DNA from 2 places in the Clostridium taeniosporum genome. Region 2 is predicted to be linked to the other one. Evidence: predicted binding sites of a transcription regulator. Region 2 holds the regulator's gene; the other holds the start of a gene.
What was found. The regulator HrcA, encoded in region 2, represses chaperone genes, less so after heat shock. The targets are predictions, from matches to a motif close to TGTTAGCACTCNNNNNNNNNGAGTGCTAACA.
Positions count from the first base shown of each region.

Region 1 (7,450 bases), 530 kb from region 2:
ATCATATATACTATTTTCAAGTCCTATTTATTATTCAGATGGAACTATAGGATGTGTACGATATGTATATGATCTTGATAATGAAAGTACAATTATAACTAATACCATTTTAAGTATGGTTTTATTTGCAATAGTAGCAATAATATTTTCTAGTATTATGAGTAACTCATTTTCTAATAGAATAGTTAGACCTATAGTTAGTCTTAAAAATATTGCGAGAAAAGTATCTTTTGGTGATTTTTCTAAAAAAATTAGTATAAATAGTGGAGATGAGATAGAGGAGTTATCTAATTCATTTAATATAATGTCTAATAATATAGAAATAATGATTGACAATCTAAAAGAAGAGAAAGAAACTCAAAAGAGATTTTTAGATAATGTTACGCATGAATTTAAAACTCCTTTATCCGCAATTTTAGGATATTCAGATTTACTATTAAGAGTGAGAGAAAAGAAAGATGTTGAGAAATGTGTAAAATATATAGTAAAAAGTAGTAATAGATTACTAAAACTTGTTGAACAACTTCTTGATTTATCAAGGCTTAATAAAAATGAAATAGATATAAAGAATGAAATTGTTGATATAAAATCTATAATTGAAAGTGCTGCAATGATGTTAAATCCTAGGATTCATAAGTTTGGAATTAATCTTAATATGGATTTAGTTAGTAAGAATATTTATGCAGATAAAGAAAAAACAGAGCAGGTTGTACTTAATGTATTAGATAATGCAATAAAGTATAGTGAGTGTACAGAAATCAATATATATATGAAATATAATGAATGTTATGTAATAATATTCATTTCAGATAATGGACAAGGCATACCTAAAGAAGATCTAAAGAATGTATTTGAAAATTTTTATACAGCTCATAAAGTTTTGCAAAAGAAATATGGTGGAAGTGGATTAGGGTTATCAATATGTAAGGAATTTATGGAAAAGCAATCTGGAAAAATTGAAATAAGCAGTTTAAATGGAACTACTGTAAAATTAAGTTTTAAGCATGCAATTAAGAAGGAGATAAAGTAAGGTGAAATAAGATTATGATAAAGTTTAACTATAAAATAGTTATAAATCTATTTATAATATTAATTATATTATTGATTGGTATATATGTATATTTAAAAAGTAGTATTTATAATAATTTAGTTATTTTAGATGATAAAGAGCAGGTTATTCAGTATTCAATTGATTCAATACCAGTTAAAGTAGAACTTTACAGTAAAAGATGGGGAAAATTAACTATAGATTCAAATGAACAAATAAAAGAGTTTTGGAATATAGTTGATGGAATGCCTAAAAGTAATAATTTTTATAATTCTAAAATAGAAAATTCTTTTAATGAGATAACTGGAACAATTTATTATTTAGATGGAAAAAAAGGAACATTATATTTAAATGATACACTTAGAATAGATGATATTTATTATGGAGGTAATGATAGTTCTGCGTATATAAATAGAATTAAAAACTATATTAATGATATTTTTTGTACACCATCTGTATTATCTAAACTTATAAACGATAAAAATAAAATAACTATAGTAGATACTTATAATAATATAAAAAAGTGTGGTAGCAATGATAAGTTGTTATTAAAAGATGAAATTATGAATTTGAAAAGAATTAAAGATAATAAAAAGTTAGAATGGGCTGTAGCTAATAAGGGTGATTTAAATTGTCACATTAGAATTTATCGAGATGAATTTTATGATAATAAAATAGAAGATAATATTAATAATTATGATGTAATAAGTCTTGATATTTATGAAAATAACTATGTAATTGTTAGAGACTATGGAGATGAGATAGTAAATTCTTTTTACATGGAAGGAAATTTAAATAATATATGTGATAATTTATTTAATCAGTAAAGTTTATTTGGAGGTAAAAATATGTTAAGTAAAAGGAAGAGTATTTTATTAATATTTATTTTACTTATGATTTGTATTATTAATGGATGTTCTAATAATATATTTAGTAGTAAAGAGCTACCTAATCTTAAAAATGATAATTTGGTGGTTTATGTTGCATTTAATGAAGATGAAGCTAAGGTCTTACTTGATGGATTTAAAGAAAAGACAGGTTGTAATTATACATTTTTAAGATATCCAACAGAACAACTTGCTGATAAAATTAAAAATCGACAAATTTTAGGTGAAGCTGATATATTTTTAGGGGGAACAGCTGATGCTGTTGAATTACTAAAAATGAATAATTGTTTAGAAAGGTATGCTATAAATAGTTCAAATGAAATACCAATGCAATATATAGATAGTGATGGATATTGGATAGGATTATATGTAGAAGCTTTATCAATAGGAATAAATGAAGATAGATGGAATAAAGAATTTCAGGGTATTAAAAAACCAAAAACAATAGAAGATTTAGTAAATCCTAAATTTAAAGGTGAAATAGTATTAGCTGATCCAAGGACATCGGGAACAGGATATACCTTTTTATCTTATTTGGTTCAAAGTATGGGTAAAGATAATGCATTAAAGTTTTTCAAAAAGCTAAAAAATAATGTTGGACAGTTTACTGATAGTGGATTTACTCCAGCTAAAAAAGTTGGTATGGGAGAATATTTAATAACAGTAAATTTTATAAATCAACAACTTATAGTAAGAAATTCAGGATTTAATATAGAATCAATAGTTCCTGAAAATACAGGATGGACAATATGTCCTATAGCAAAGATAAAGAATAGCAAAAACGATAAAGCATCTGAAGCATTTATGAACTATTGTGTAACAAAAGAAGCCGGAATATCTCTTAAGGATTTTTCAATGGGATTTTCAACAATACCAGGAGTAAATTACCCTAATATAGAGAAAGCTTTTACTTCATATAAATTAAGCAAAGAATATGATTTTAAAAAGGCAGCTAAAGATAGAGAAGAGCTATTAAAGGATTTAGAAGAAATAATGTAAAAGTAATTAAGGATATTGAATAAAGTTAATGCTTATTTAATATCCTTAATTATTTTATGATAAGAGTTTAAACATTAGTGTATATATTAATTGATTAAAGTAAAAACTAATTAATAGTTGATTTTGTTGTATAAAACATATTATCAACAAGTAAAATACATAAATGTAAAAAATATATAATTAAATATAAATTTAATTTATTAAGAAAATAAAAGAAAAAATAAGTAAATAGAAGATATAGTGAGAAAAAATACAGTTTTTAAAGTGAAAAAGCAATATAATATTATAAAAAATATTTGAATTATATGGTCATAAAGGATATTATAATAATTGTATTAGCACTCAATGCTAATGAGTGCTAATACTAAATTAAAAACATTTATACTTAAAAATATAGGAGGGACTTATTATGAGAATAAAACCACTTGGAAATAGAGTAGTGATCAAGAAATTAGAAGCAGAAGAAAAAACAAAGAGCGGTATAGTTTTAACTGGAAGCGCTAAAGAAGTACCACAAGAAGCAGAAGTTGTAGCAGTAGGTCCAGGAAGCGTTGTTGATGGTACAAAAATAGAAATGGAAGTTAAAGTAGGAGATAAAGTTTTATTTTCTAAGTATGCAGGCACAGAAGTAAAATTAGACGGTGAAGAATATATGATATTAAAACAAGATGACATATTAGCAATAGTTGAATAGGAGTGTGGTAATAATGGCAAAGATGTTAAAATTCGGAGAAGATTCAAGAAGATCTATGCAAGTTGGAGTTGATAAACTTGCTGATACTGTAAAAGTAACATTAGGACCAAAAGGAAGAAATGTTGTTTTAGATAAAAAATTTGGTTCTCCATTAATAACTAATGATGGTGTTTCTATTGCAAGAGAAATAGAATTAGAAGATCCTTATGAAAATATGGGAGCTCAATTAGTTAAAGAAGTAGCAACAAAAACTAATGATGTAGCTGGAGATGGTACAACTACAGCAACTTTGCTAGCTCAAGCTATTATAAGAGAAGGCTTAAAGAATGTTACAGCAGGTGCTAATCCTATGCTAATTAGAAATGGTATAAGAATGGCTGTAAATAAAGCTGTAGATGAAATTAAAAAGATTTCTAAACAAGTAGAAGGTAAAGAGGATATAGCAAGAGTTGCAGCCATTTCAGCAGCAGATGAAGAAATAGGTAAGCTAATAGCTGATGCTATGGAAAAAGTAGGAAATGAAGGCGTTATTACTATAGAAGAATCTAAGTCTATGGGAACTGAATTAGATGTAGTTGAAGGTATGCAATTTGATAGAGGATATGTATCACCTTATATGTCAACAGATACAGAAAAGATGGAAGCTTTATTAGATAATCCATATATATTAATAACTGATAAGAAGATTTCTAATATACAAGAGATATTACCTATATTAGAACAAATAGTTCAAGCAGGTAAAAAATTATTAATTATAGCTGAAGATATTGAAGGCGAAGCTATGGCAACATTAGTTGTAAATAAATTAAGAGGAACATTTACTTGTGTAGCTGTAAAGGCACCAGGTTTTGGTGATAGAAGAAAAGAAATGCTTCAAGATATAGCTATATTAACAGGCGGAACAGTAATTGCTGAAGAATTAGGAAGAGATTTAAAAGAAGTTACTCTTGATATGTTAGGTCAAGCTGAAAGTGTAAAAGTAACTAAAGAAAATACTGTTATTGTTAATGGTAAAGGTAATTCTTCTGATATAAAAGATAGAGTTTTACAAATAAAAGCTCAAATAGAAGAAACTTCATCTGAATTTGATAAAGAAAAATTACAAGAAAGACTAGCTAAACTTGCTGGTGGAGTTGCTGTAATTAAAGTTGGTGCTGCAACTGAAACAGAATTAAAAGAAAGAAAACTTAGAATAGAAGATGCTTTAGCTGCTACAAAAGCTGCAGTTGAAGAAGGAATAGTACCAGGTGGTGGAACAGCATATATTAATGTAATAAATGAAGTTGAAAAATTAACATCTGATGTTCAAGATACGCAACTTGGTATAAATATAATTGTTAAATCTTTAGAAGAACCATTAAGACAAATAGCAAGCAATGCTGGAGTTGAAGGATCTGTTATTATAGAAAAAGTTAAAAAAAGTGAAGCAGGAATGGGATATGATGCTTTACATGGAGAATATGTAAATATGATAAAGAAAGGTATAGTTGATCCAACTAAGGTTACAAGATCAGCTTTACAAAATGCAGCATCAGTATCATCAACATTCTTAACAACAGAAGCAGCTGTTGCTGATATTCCACAAAAAGAACAACCAGCAATGCCAGCACCAGGAATGGGAATGGATGGAATGTATTAATATGATAAAAAGACTACCTACCAGGTAGTCTTTTTGTATATAAGTTTTATTTTTTCTTGTATATAAGTTTTAATTTTTAAAATCATTATACAACATAAGGTAATATTTAATTATAAAAGATATATTAAAAATATTTGTATATTTATTATTTGATATAGCAATAATTTAAATATATTCAAATTATTGGAGGTACATATATGATTAATAATTTTAATGTAAAAATTAAATATAAGAAAATGAAAGGATTTACTTTATTAGAACTTATATCAGTAATAGCTATTATAACTATATTAGCAACAGCAATTTTACCTAAAGTTACTGGATATATAAATGAAGCTAAAAAAACGAAAGTACTAGATCAGTGTAGAAAAGTTGTAATGGCAGTAGAATCTTATAATTTAACGCACTCATCTAATTATGATAAAGAAAAAAGTATATCTAATATTAAAGAAGATAATAATATAAATAAATATTTAGAAGGTGTTGAATTTAATAATTTAGATCTAAGTACAACAGTAAAAAATTGTTATGATATATTGAACGGAAAAGAATTTAAATTAAAAACAAATAGTGAAATCTTAGATTTATCTACGATTAATTAATGAAACCGATTATATAAAATGAATGTCTTATTTTTGCAATTTTAATTTCAATTTTATTGACTTTAGGCATAGCATACATTATAATATTTTTAATTAAACAAAGAAAATATTTAAAAACTTATATATACCTTGAATATGGCAAGGAGTATCTACCAGAAACCTTAAATTTCTGACTATGAGTGATATTAATATATTAATATACTTTAAGCATATTAACGTATTAACTTCACTTACGGAGTTGATGCGCTTTTTTTTTATACATAAAAACGCAGAATAAAATGCAAGGAAACAGTTAAAATAAATATAAAATGAAAGAAAAAAATCAAGGGGGAATAATCATGGCTAGAATAATAAAAACAGCTTATACATTTGATGATGTACTATTAGTACCTAATAAATCAGAAATATTACCTAGGGAAGTAAGTGTAAAAACACAATTAACAAAGAAAATATCATTAAACATTCCTTTAATGAGTGCAGCTATGGATACAGTAACAGAATCTAAAATGGCTATTGCTATGGCAAGAGAAGGCGGAATGGGAATAATTCATAAAAATATGACTATAGAAAATCAAGCAAAAGAAGTAGATAAAGTAAAAAGACAAGAAAATGGAATTATAACCGATCCAATATTCTTATCAAAAGAACATACACTTCAAGATGCTGAAAATTTAATGAGTCAATATAGAATATCTGGTGTTCCTATAACTGAGAATGGAAAATTAGTTGGTATACTTACAAATAGAGATATAACTTTTGAAAATGATTTTACAAAGAAAATAGAAGAAGTTATGACAAAAGAAAATTTAATCACAGCTCCAGAAAACACTTCTATTGATGAAGCTAAGGAACTTTTAAAGAAGCATAAAATAGAAAAGTTACCTTTAGTTGACAGTGAAGGAGTTTTAAAAGGATTAATTACAATTAAGGATATTGATAAAGCTAAACAATTTCCTAATGCTGCAAAAGATGAAAATGGTAGATTACTATGTGGAGCTACTGTGGGAGTTACAGTAGATATGATGGATAGAATTGATGCATTAGTAAAAGTTAAAGTTGATGTTATTACAGTAGATACTGCTCATGGTCATTCAAAAGGAGTTTTAGAAGCTGTTAAAGAAATAAAAAGTAAATACCCAGAATTACAAATTATAGCTGGAAATGTTGCAACAGCAGAAGCAACAGAAGATTTAATAAAAGCTGGAGCTGATTGCGTTAAGGTTGGTATAGGTCCAGGATCAATATGTACTACAAGAGTAGTTGCAGGTGTTGGAGTACCACAATTAACTGCTGTTATGGATTGTGCTGAAGTTGGTAAAAAATATGGGGTTCCAGTAATAGCTGATGGTGGATTAAAGTATTCAGGAGATGTAGTAAAAGCTTTGGCAGCAGGAGCATCTGTAGCAATGATGGGATCATTATTTGCAGGATGTGAAGAAGCACCGGGAGAAATGGAAATATACCAAGGTAGAAGTTACAAAGTGTATAGAGGAATGGGTTCTTTAGCAGCAATGGCTTGTGGATCTAAAGATAGATATTTCCAATCTGGAAATAAGAAGTTAGTACCAGAAGGTGTCGAAG
Region 1 covers NZ_CP017253.2:356,636-364,085, forward strand. The annotation lists gene BGI42_RS01730 (sensor histidine kinase) at 1-1,030, shown strand, start outside; gene BGI42_RS01735 (DUF3919 family protein) at 1,045-1,875, shown strand; gene BGI42_RS01740 (ABC transporter substrate-binding protein) at 1,897-2,934, shown strand; gene groES (co-chaperone GroES) at 3,344-3,628, shown strand; gene groL (chaperonin GroEL) at 3,642-5,267, shown strand; gene BGI42_RS01755 (type II secretion system protein) at 5,465-5,869, shown strand; purine riboswitch at 5,968-6,065, shown strand; gene guaB (IMP dehydrogenase) at 6,208-7,450, shown strand, end outside.
Region 1: groES (co-chaperone GroES) is a predicted target of HrcA. The motif match lies at 3,268-3,298, and genes of this name have one in related genera.

Region 2 (7,450 bases):
TTTTATTAAATAGTGATGTAGTAGATGCTTTATCAATGATAGTACCAGATGAGAGAGCTTACAGTAAAGGAAGAGCTATAGCTGAAAAATTAAAAGAAATAATTCCAAGACAAATGTTTGAAATTCCAATTCAAGCTGCAGTTGGTTCAAAGATTATAGCAAGAGAAACTGTAAAAGCTATGAGAAAAGATGTATTAGCTAAATGTTATGGTGGCGATATTTCAAGAAAGAAGAAATTACTTGAAAAACAAAAAGAAGGTAAAAAGAGAATGAGACAGGTTGGATCTGTTGAAGTGCCACAAGAAGCGTTTATGGCCGTATTAAAAGTTGATTAGATATATGAAAATAAATACCAAGTAGAAGATGTGACGTATATTTTATGAAATACAATGACTTGGGTATTGCTAATAGTTGTGCTATTAGTAGGTTCTAAGAAGGAAGTTGTTGACAAAATAAACGGGCATACTGACTAGTTATTTATTTGAATGTGTGTTAGAAAATTTTAAATTTACACATAAAAAAGGCTGACAAATGTGTCAGCTTTTTTTTGTATAAAGGCTATATTTTAAATAATTATTAAAATATAGCCAACTTAAAATATTAAAAAGTATTAATTAGGAGGAGAAAAGATGAAAGAACTATTTTTAAAAGAAATGTCTTTATATATACATATTCCATTTTGTAAGCAAAAATGCTTATATTGTGATTTTCCTTCATATTCAGGAAAAGAAAAATTTATTAGTAAATATATAGATGCTCTTAATGAAGAGATTAAATCTAAAGTTAATCACTATAAAATTAAAAGTATATTTATTGGTGGGGGTACCCCTTCATATTTAAATGAAAAAGAATTAAAAAAACTTTTAAAGTGTATAAATACTTTAAACTTAGAGAAAGATTTAGAATTTACTATAGAATGTAATCCAGGAAGTTTAACTGAAGAAAAATTGGAAATAATGAAAAAATATAATGTAAATAGATTAAGTATGGGACTTCAATCTACTAAACAATCTATATTAAAGGAAATTGGAAGAATACATACTTTTGAAGAATTTGAAAATAACTATTTATTAGCAAGAAAAATAGGATTTAAAAATATAAATATAGATTTAATGTTTGGACTTCCAAATCAAAGCTTAGAAGATTGGAAAAACGCATTAAATAAAATAGTGGAACTTAATCCAGAACATATATCTGCATATAGCTTAATAATAGAAGAAGGCACATGCTTTTACAATTTATATAATCAGAATAAGTTAAATTTACCATCTGAAGATGAAGAAAGAGAGATGTATTTATTAGCTAGGAAGATATTAAAAGAAAATGGATATTATCAATATGAAATTTCTAATTTTTCAAAGGAAGGAAAGGAGTGTTATCATAATAAAGTATATTGGACATTAAAAGAATATTTAGGTCTTGGTGTCTCATCTAGTTCTTATATTAATGGAAAAAGAATAAAAAATATAGATAATATAGAGAATTATATTGAAAATATAGATAATAATAAAAGTGTGAATGAAGAAATTTATATAAATAATATTAATGATAACATGGAAGAATTTATGTTTATGGGGCTTAGAATGATTAAAGGAATAGAAGAAGAAGAATTTAAAGCTAGATTTAAAAAAGATATAGATGAAGTATATGGCTTAATTATTGTTAAAAATATCAAAAGAGAATTATTAGTACGCAATGAGGGTAGAATATATCTAACACCCCATGGAATAGAACTATCTAATAGTGTTATGAGTGATTTTATAATATAAATTTAATAGTAAATCAAAGTAAAAAAGAGAAAATTAGAGAAAAAACGAAAAAGAATTAAATAAAAGAAGTGAAAATGTATATATCAAATATAAATGCAATTGACAAAAAGCATGATAAATACTATATTAAAAACATAGTCATTAGCACTCGTAGATAGTGAGTGCTAACAAAAGAGGTGAGATTATGACTATTGATGATAGAAAAATAAAAATACTTCAAGCTATTATCAATGATTATATTCATACTGGAGATCCAGTTGGCTCTAGAACTATTGCTAAGAAGTATAATCTAGGGGTTGGATCTGCAACTATTAGAAATGAGATGGCAGATCTTGAAGATATGGGTTATTTAGAGCAACCTCATGCTTCATCAGGTAGAATTCCATCAAGTAAGGGGTATAGATTATATGTTGATAAACTAATGGAAAATCAATTATTAACCCCAGAAGAAGACTTAAGAATAAAACAATATATTATAGATTCAGCAATGTTAGAAGTAGATAAAATAGTTAGACAAACAAGTTCATTATTATCAGAACTTACTAATTTAACCTGTGTAGTTCAAGCTCCATCAGTTAAAAAAAGTTTTATAAAATCACTTCAATTAATGAAAGTTGATAACACTACATTAGTGTCAGTAATAATAACAGATACAGGAGTAATAAAAAATCATATAATAAGGGTTAAGTGTGCTCCAACAATAGAAGAGTTAAATAAGATAAATACAGTTATTAATAGAAGACTTGTAAATCTTTGTATAGATCAGATAAATTTACAAGTGATTAATAAGTTAAAGGAAGATTTAAAAGGGTATGATGACTTATTTAATGCTCTTTTAACTCCGTTATATGAAACATTGAAAAATGCAGCAGATTCACCTGACTTAATTATGGAAGGTGCTACAAATATATTCAATTATCCAGAGTATAATGACATTGAAAAAGCTAAGGCAATGTTGTCTCTTCTTAATGACAAAGATTCATTAAGGGATTTACTTAAAACTAATGCAGATATAACTATTAGAATAGGTGAAGAAAATTATCAGCCTCAAGCTAAAGAGTGTAGTATAATAGCTGCAGAATATTCTTTAGGAAATAGACCTATTGGAACTATTGGACTAATAGGACCTAGAAGAATAGATTATTCTAGAGTTATAGCTATAATGGCTGAAATTGTGAAAGAGTTAAATAATATATTAAATAATCAACGTAATTAATTTTACAATCAATAAAGAGAAGAGGTGTAATTTCAGAAATGGAATATAACGATGAAAATTTAAAGAATGAAGAAGTTGTTGAAGATGTTATTGAAGAAGAAAAAAAAGAAGATAATATTGAAAATAATGAGAACGAAAAAGAAAATTTAGATAATGAAACTTCTGAAGAACCTTTAAATGAAGAAGAGGATGAACTTAGCATGGCAAAAAAATATAAAGAAGAAAATGAAAAGTTAAAGCAGGAAATACAATCTTTAAATGACAAATTATTAAGAGTTACTGCTGAGTATGATAATTATAGAAAAAGAACAACTAAAGAAAAACAAGGAATATACTCAGATGCATGTGTAGATGTAATTAAGGAAATAGTTCCTGTTCTAGACAATCTTGAAAGAGCTGTAACGGCAGAAGGAAGTCTTGAAGATCTTAAAAAAGGTGTAGAAATGACTATGAAATCTTGCCAAAGTTCTTTTGAAAAATTAGGTATTGAAGAAATAGATGCATCAGCAGAATTTGATCCTAATTTTCATCAAGCAGTAATGCATATAGAAGATGAAAATTTTGAAAAAAATCAAATAGCAGAAGTATTCTTAAAAGGATATAAGAAAGATGACAAAATAATTAGATATACAGTCGTTAAAGTAGCTAATTAATTAACTTGCCTATAAAAAAGAGGCTAATATTCAAATAAATATACAATAAATTAAACCGAATGTAGGAGGAATATATTATGGGAAAAATAATAGGAATTGATTTAGGTACAACTAATTCATGTATTGCAGTTATGGAAGGTGGAGAACCTGTTGTTATAACAAATTCAGAAGGAGCAAGAACTACTCCATCAGTAGTATCTTTCCAAGCAGATGGTGAAAGATTAGTAGGTCAAGTAGCTAAAAGACAAGCGATAACAAATCCAGATAAAACTATTATCTCTATAAAGAGACATATGGGAACTTCTTATAAAGTAAATATAGATGGTAAAAATTATTCACCACAAGAAATTTCAGCTATGATACTTCAAAAAATAAAAGCTGATGCTGAAGCTTACTTAGGTGAAAGTGTAACACAAGCGGTTATTACTGTTCCAGCTTATTTCAATGATAGTGAAAGACAAGCGACAAAAGATGCAGGGAAAATTGCTGGTTTAGAAGTGTTAAGAATAATTAACGAACCAACAGCTGCAGCCTTAGCTTATGGATTAGATAAAATGGATTCAAATCATAAAATCTTAGTTTATGATTTAGGTGGTGGTACTTTTGATGTATCTATCTTAGAATTAGGAGATGGAGTTTTTGAAGTATTATCTACTAATGGAGATACAAAACTTGGTGGAGATGATTTTGACGAAAAAATCATGGATTATATAGCAGATACATTTAAAGCTGAAAATGGTGTTGATTTAAGACAAGATAAAATGGCTCTTCAAAGATTAAAAGAAGCAGCAGAAAAAGCTAAAATTGAATTATCATCTTCAATGCAAACAAATATTAACTTACCATTTATAACAGCTGATGCAACAGGTCCAAAACATATAGACCTAAATTTAACAAGAGCTAAATTCAATGAAATAACTCATGACTTAGTTCAAAGAAGTATAGAACCTATGAAAAAAGCATTAAGTGATGCTAGTATTTCTATAAATGAAATAGAAAAAATAATATTAGTTGGTGGATCAACAAGAATACCAGCAGTTGTAGAAGCAGTTAAAAACTTTACTGGAAAAGAACCATCAAAGGGAGTTAACCCAGATGAATGTGTAGCAGTGGGAGCAGCTGTTCAAGCAGGAGTATTAACAGGAGAAGTTAAAGATGTATTATTATTAGATGTTACACCATTAACTTTAGGAATAGAAACAGCTGGCGGAATTGCAACTCCATTAATAGAAAGAAATACAACTATTCCAACTAAGAAGAGTCAAATCTTCTCAACTGCAGCTGACGGTCAAACATCAGTTGAAATAAATGTTGTTCAAGGTGAAAGACAAATGGCTATGGATAACAAATCATTAGGAAGATTTACTTTATCAGGAATAGCTCCAGCACCAAGAGGAATTCCTCAAATTGAAGTTACTTTTGATATTGATGCTAATGGTATTGTTAAAGTATCAGCATTAGATAAAGGAACTGGAAAAGAAGCTAATATAACTATTACAGCATCAACTAATTTAAATGATGATGAAATAGATAAGGCTGTAAAAGAAGCAGAGAAATTTGCTGAAGAAGATAAGAAGAGAAAAGAAAAAGTTGAAACTTTAAATAATGCAGATCAATTAATATATCAATCTGAAAAGACTTTAAATGAATTAGGTGACAAAGTATCAGCAGAAGATAAAGCTAAAGTTACTGAAAAAATAGAAGCTCTTAAAGCTATAAAAGATGGAGAAGATCTAGAAGCTATAAAGAAAGCTACTGAAGAATTAACTCAAGAATTCTATGCTGTATCTTCTAAAGTTTATGCAGCAACAGGTGGAGATCCATCTCAAGCTGGTGGATTTGATCCAAATGCAGCAGGTGGAGCACAACAAGAACAACAAGCACCACATGATGATAATGTTGTAGATGCTGATTTTAAAGTAGATGAGGATAAATAGTTTTACTATATTCTAGTTATCTAATATAATATGAGAGGGAAGGCAAGGCTCGTCTTCCCTCTTTAAGATAGAAAATAAAACTAGGTGGTGAACATTAATAAATGGCAAACAAAGATTATTATGAAGTTCTTGGCCTTGAAAAAGGTGCAAGTGATGATGAAATAAAAAGAGCGTTTAGAAAATTAGCTATTAAATATCATCCAGATAAGAATAAAGGAAATGCAGAAGCAGAAGAAAGATTTAAAGAAATAAATGAAGCATATCAAGTACTTTCTGATCCGGAAAAGAAATCTAATTATGATCAATTTGGAACTGCTGACTTCAATGGTGGTGGTTTTGGATCAGGTGGATTTGGTGGCTTTGATATGGGCGGCTTTGGAGATATTTTTGATATGTTTACTGGTGGTTCAAGTTCACGTAGAAGAAATGGACCTGTTAGAGGAAATGATATTGAATATACGCTAACATTAACATTCGAAGAAGCAGTTTTTGGAGTTGAAAAAGAAATCACAGTTAATAGAAGTGAAAATTGTGAACATTGTCATGGATCTGGTGCAGAACCTGGAACTTCTAAAAAAACTTGTCCAACTTGTGGAGGTTCAGGCCAAGTAAGAATACAAAGACAAACTCCTCTTGGTAGTTTTGTATCAACATCAACTTGTGACAGATGTAATGGTACAGGAAGTATAATTGAAAAGCCTTGTACACATTGTAGAGGTAATGGAAATGTTAGAAAGACAAGAAAAATAAAAGTTAATATTCCAGCAGGTGTTGATACTGGAAATGTTATGCCTCTTAGAGGACAAGGAGAACATGGATTAAGAGGGGGAAGTCCTGGAGATTTATATATTAGAATAAATGTAACTCCATCAAAAGAATTCACAAGAAAAGGAAATGATATCTATATAGATACCCATATATCAATGGCTAAAGCAGCTCTTGGTACAGAGATTACTGTTAAAACAGTAGAGGGAAATGTTAAATATACTGTTCCAGAAGGAACTCAATCAGGAACACTATTTAGATTAAAAGGTAAAGGTGTTACCAGAGTTAATTCTACTGGAAAAGGTGATCAATATGTAAGGGTTATAGTTGATATACCAAAAGGATTAAATCAAAAACAAAAAGAAGCCTTATATAATTTCATGGAAGCTTGTGGAGAACCAATAGACGAAAATACACATAGCACTAAGAAAACATTCTTTGGAAGAAAAAAATAAATTTAAAATAAAGGGGCTGTTGCAAAACTAACATAGTTAGTTTTGTAGCGGCTCATTTTTTTATGAAAATAAAAAAATGTGAATTCCGAAGAACTCACATTAGTTGTATAATTAACTTATGCTAATAAACAAATCATACATTAAAAATTATAATAAATTTAATGATAATTTTCAACTTATATTACCATTAAATTTAGAAAACTTAATACCAGAAGATGATTCTGTCCGCTTGCTAAGCCATGTATTGGAGGGATTAAATTACACAAAGTTGTATAAGGCGTACTCTTCCGTTGGAAGAAAACCGGCAGTGGAACCTAAAATCATGTTCAAAATATTATCTTATGCTTATTCTCAAAATATTTATTCAAGCAGAAAAATAGAAAAGGCATGCAAAAGAGATATAAACTTCAAGTGGTTGCTTCAAAGCTATAAAGCACCTGATCATGCTACAATTAGTAGATTTCGTAAAGATTATCTTTCAAATGAGGTAATTGAAGATTTATTTTATCAGCAAGTTAAATATTTAGCAGAGCAAAAGGAAATATTATTTGAAAATGTATTTATAGATGGTACTAAAATCGAAGCGAATGCTAATCGTTATACTTTTGTTTGGAAGAAATCAATTTATAAAAATGAAGAAAAAATGTTTGATAAA
Region 2 covers NZ_CP017253.2:884,766-892,215, forward strand. The annotation lists gene lepA (translation elongation factor 4) at 1-335, shown strand, start outside; gene hemW (radical SAM family heme chaperone HemW) at 630-1,769, shown strand; gene hrcA (heat-inducible transcriptional repressor HrcA) at 1,954-2,985, shown strand; gene grpE (nucleotide exchange factor GrpE) at 3,024-3,638, shown strand; gene dnaK (molecular chaperone DnaK) at 3,716-5,575, shown strand; gene dnaJ (molecular chaperone DnaJ) at 5,677-6,795, shown strand; gene BGI42_RS04280 (IS1182 family transposase) at 6,914-7,450, shown strand, end outside.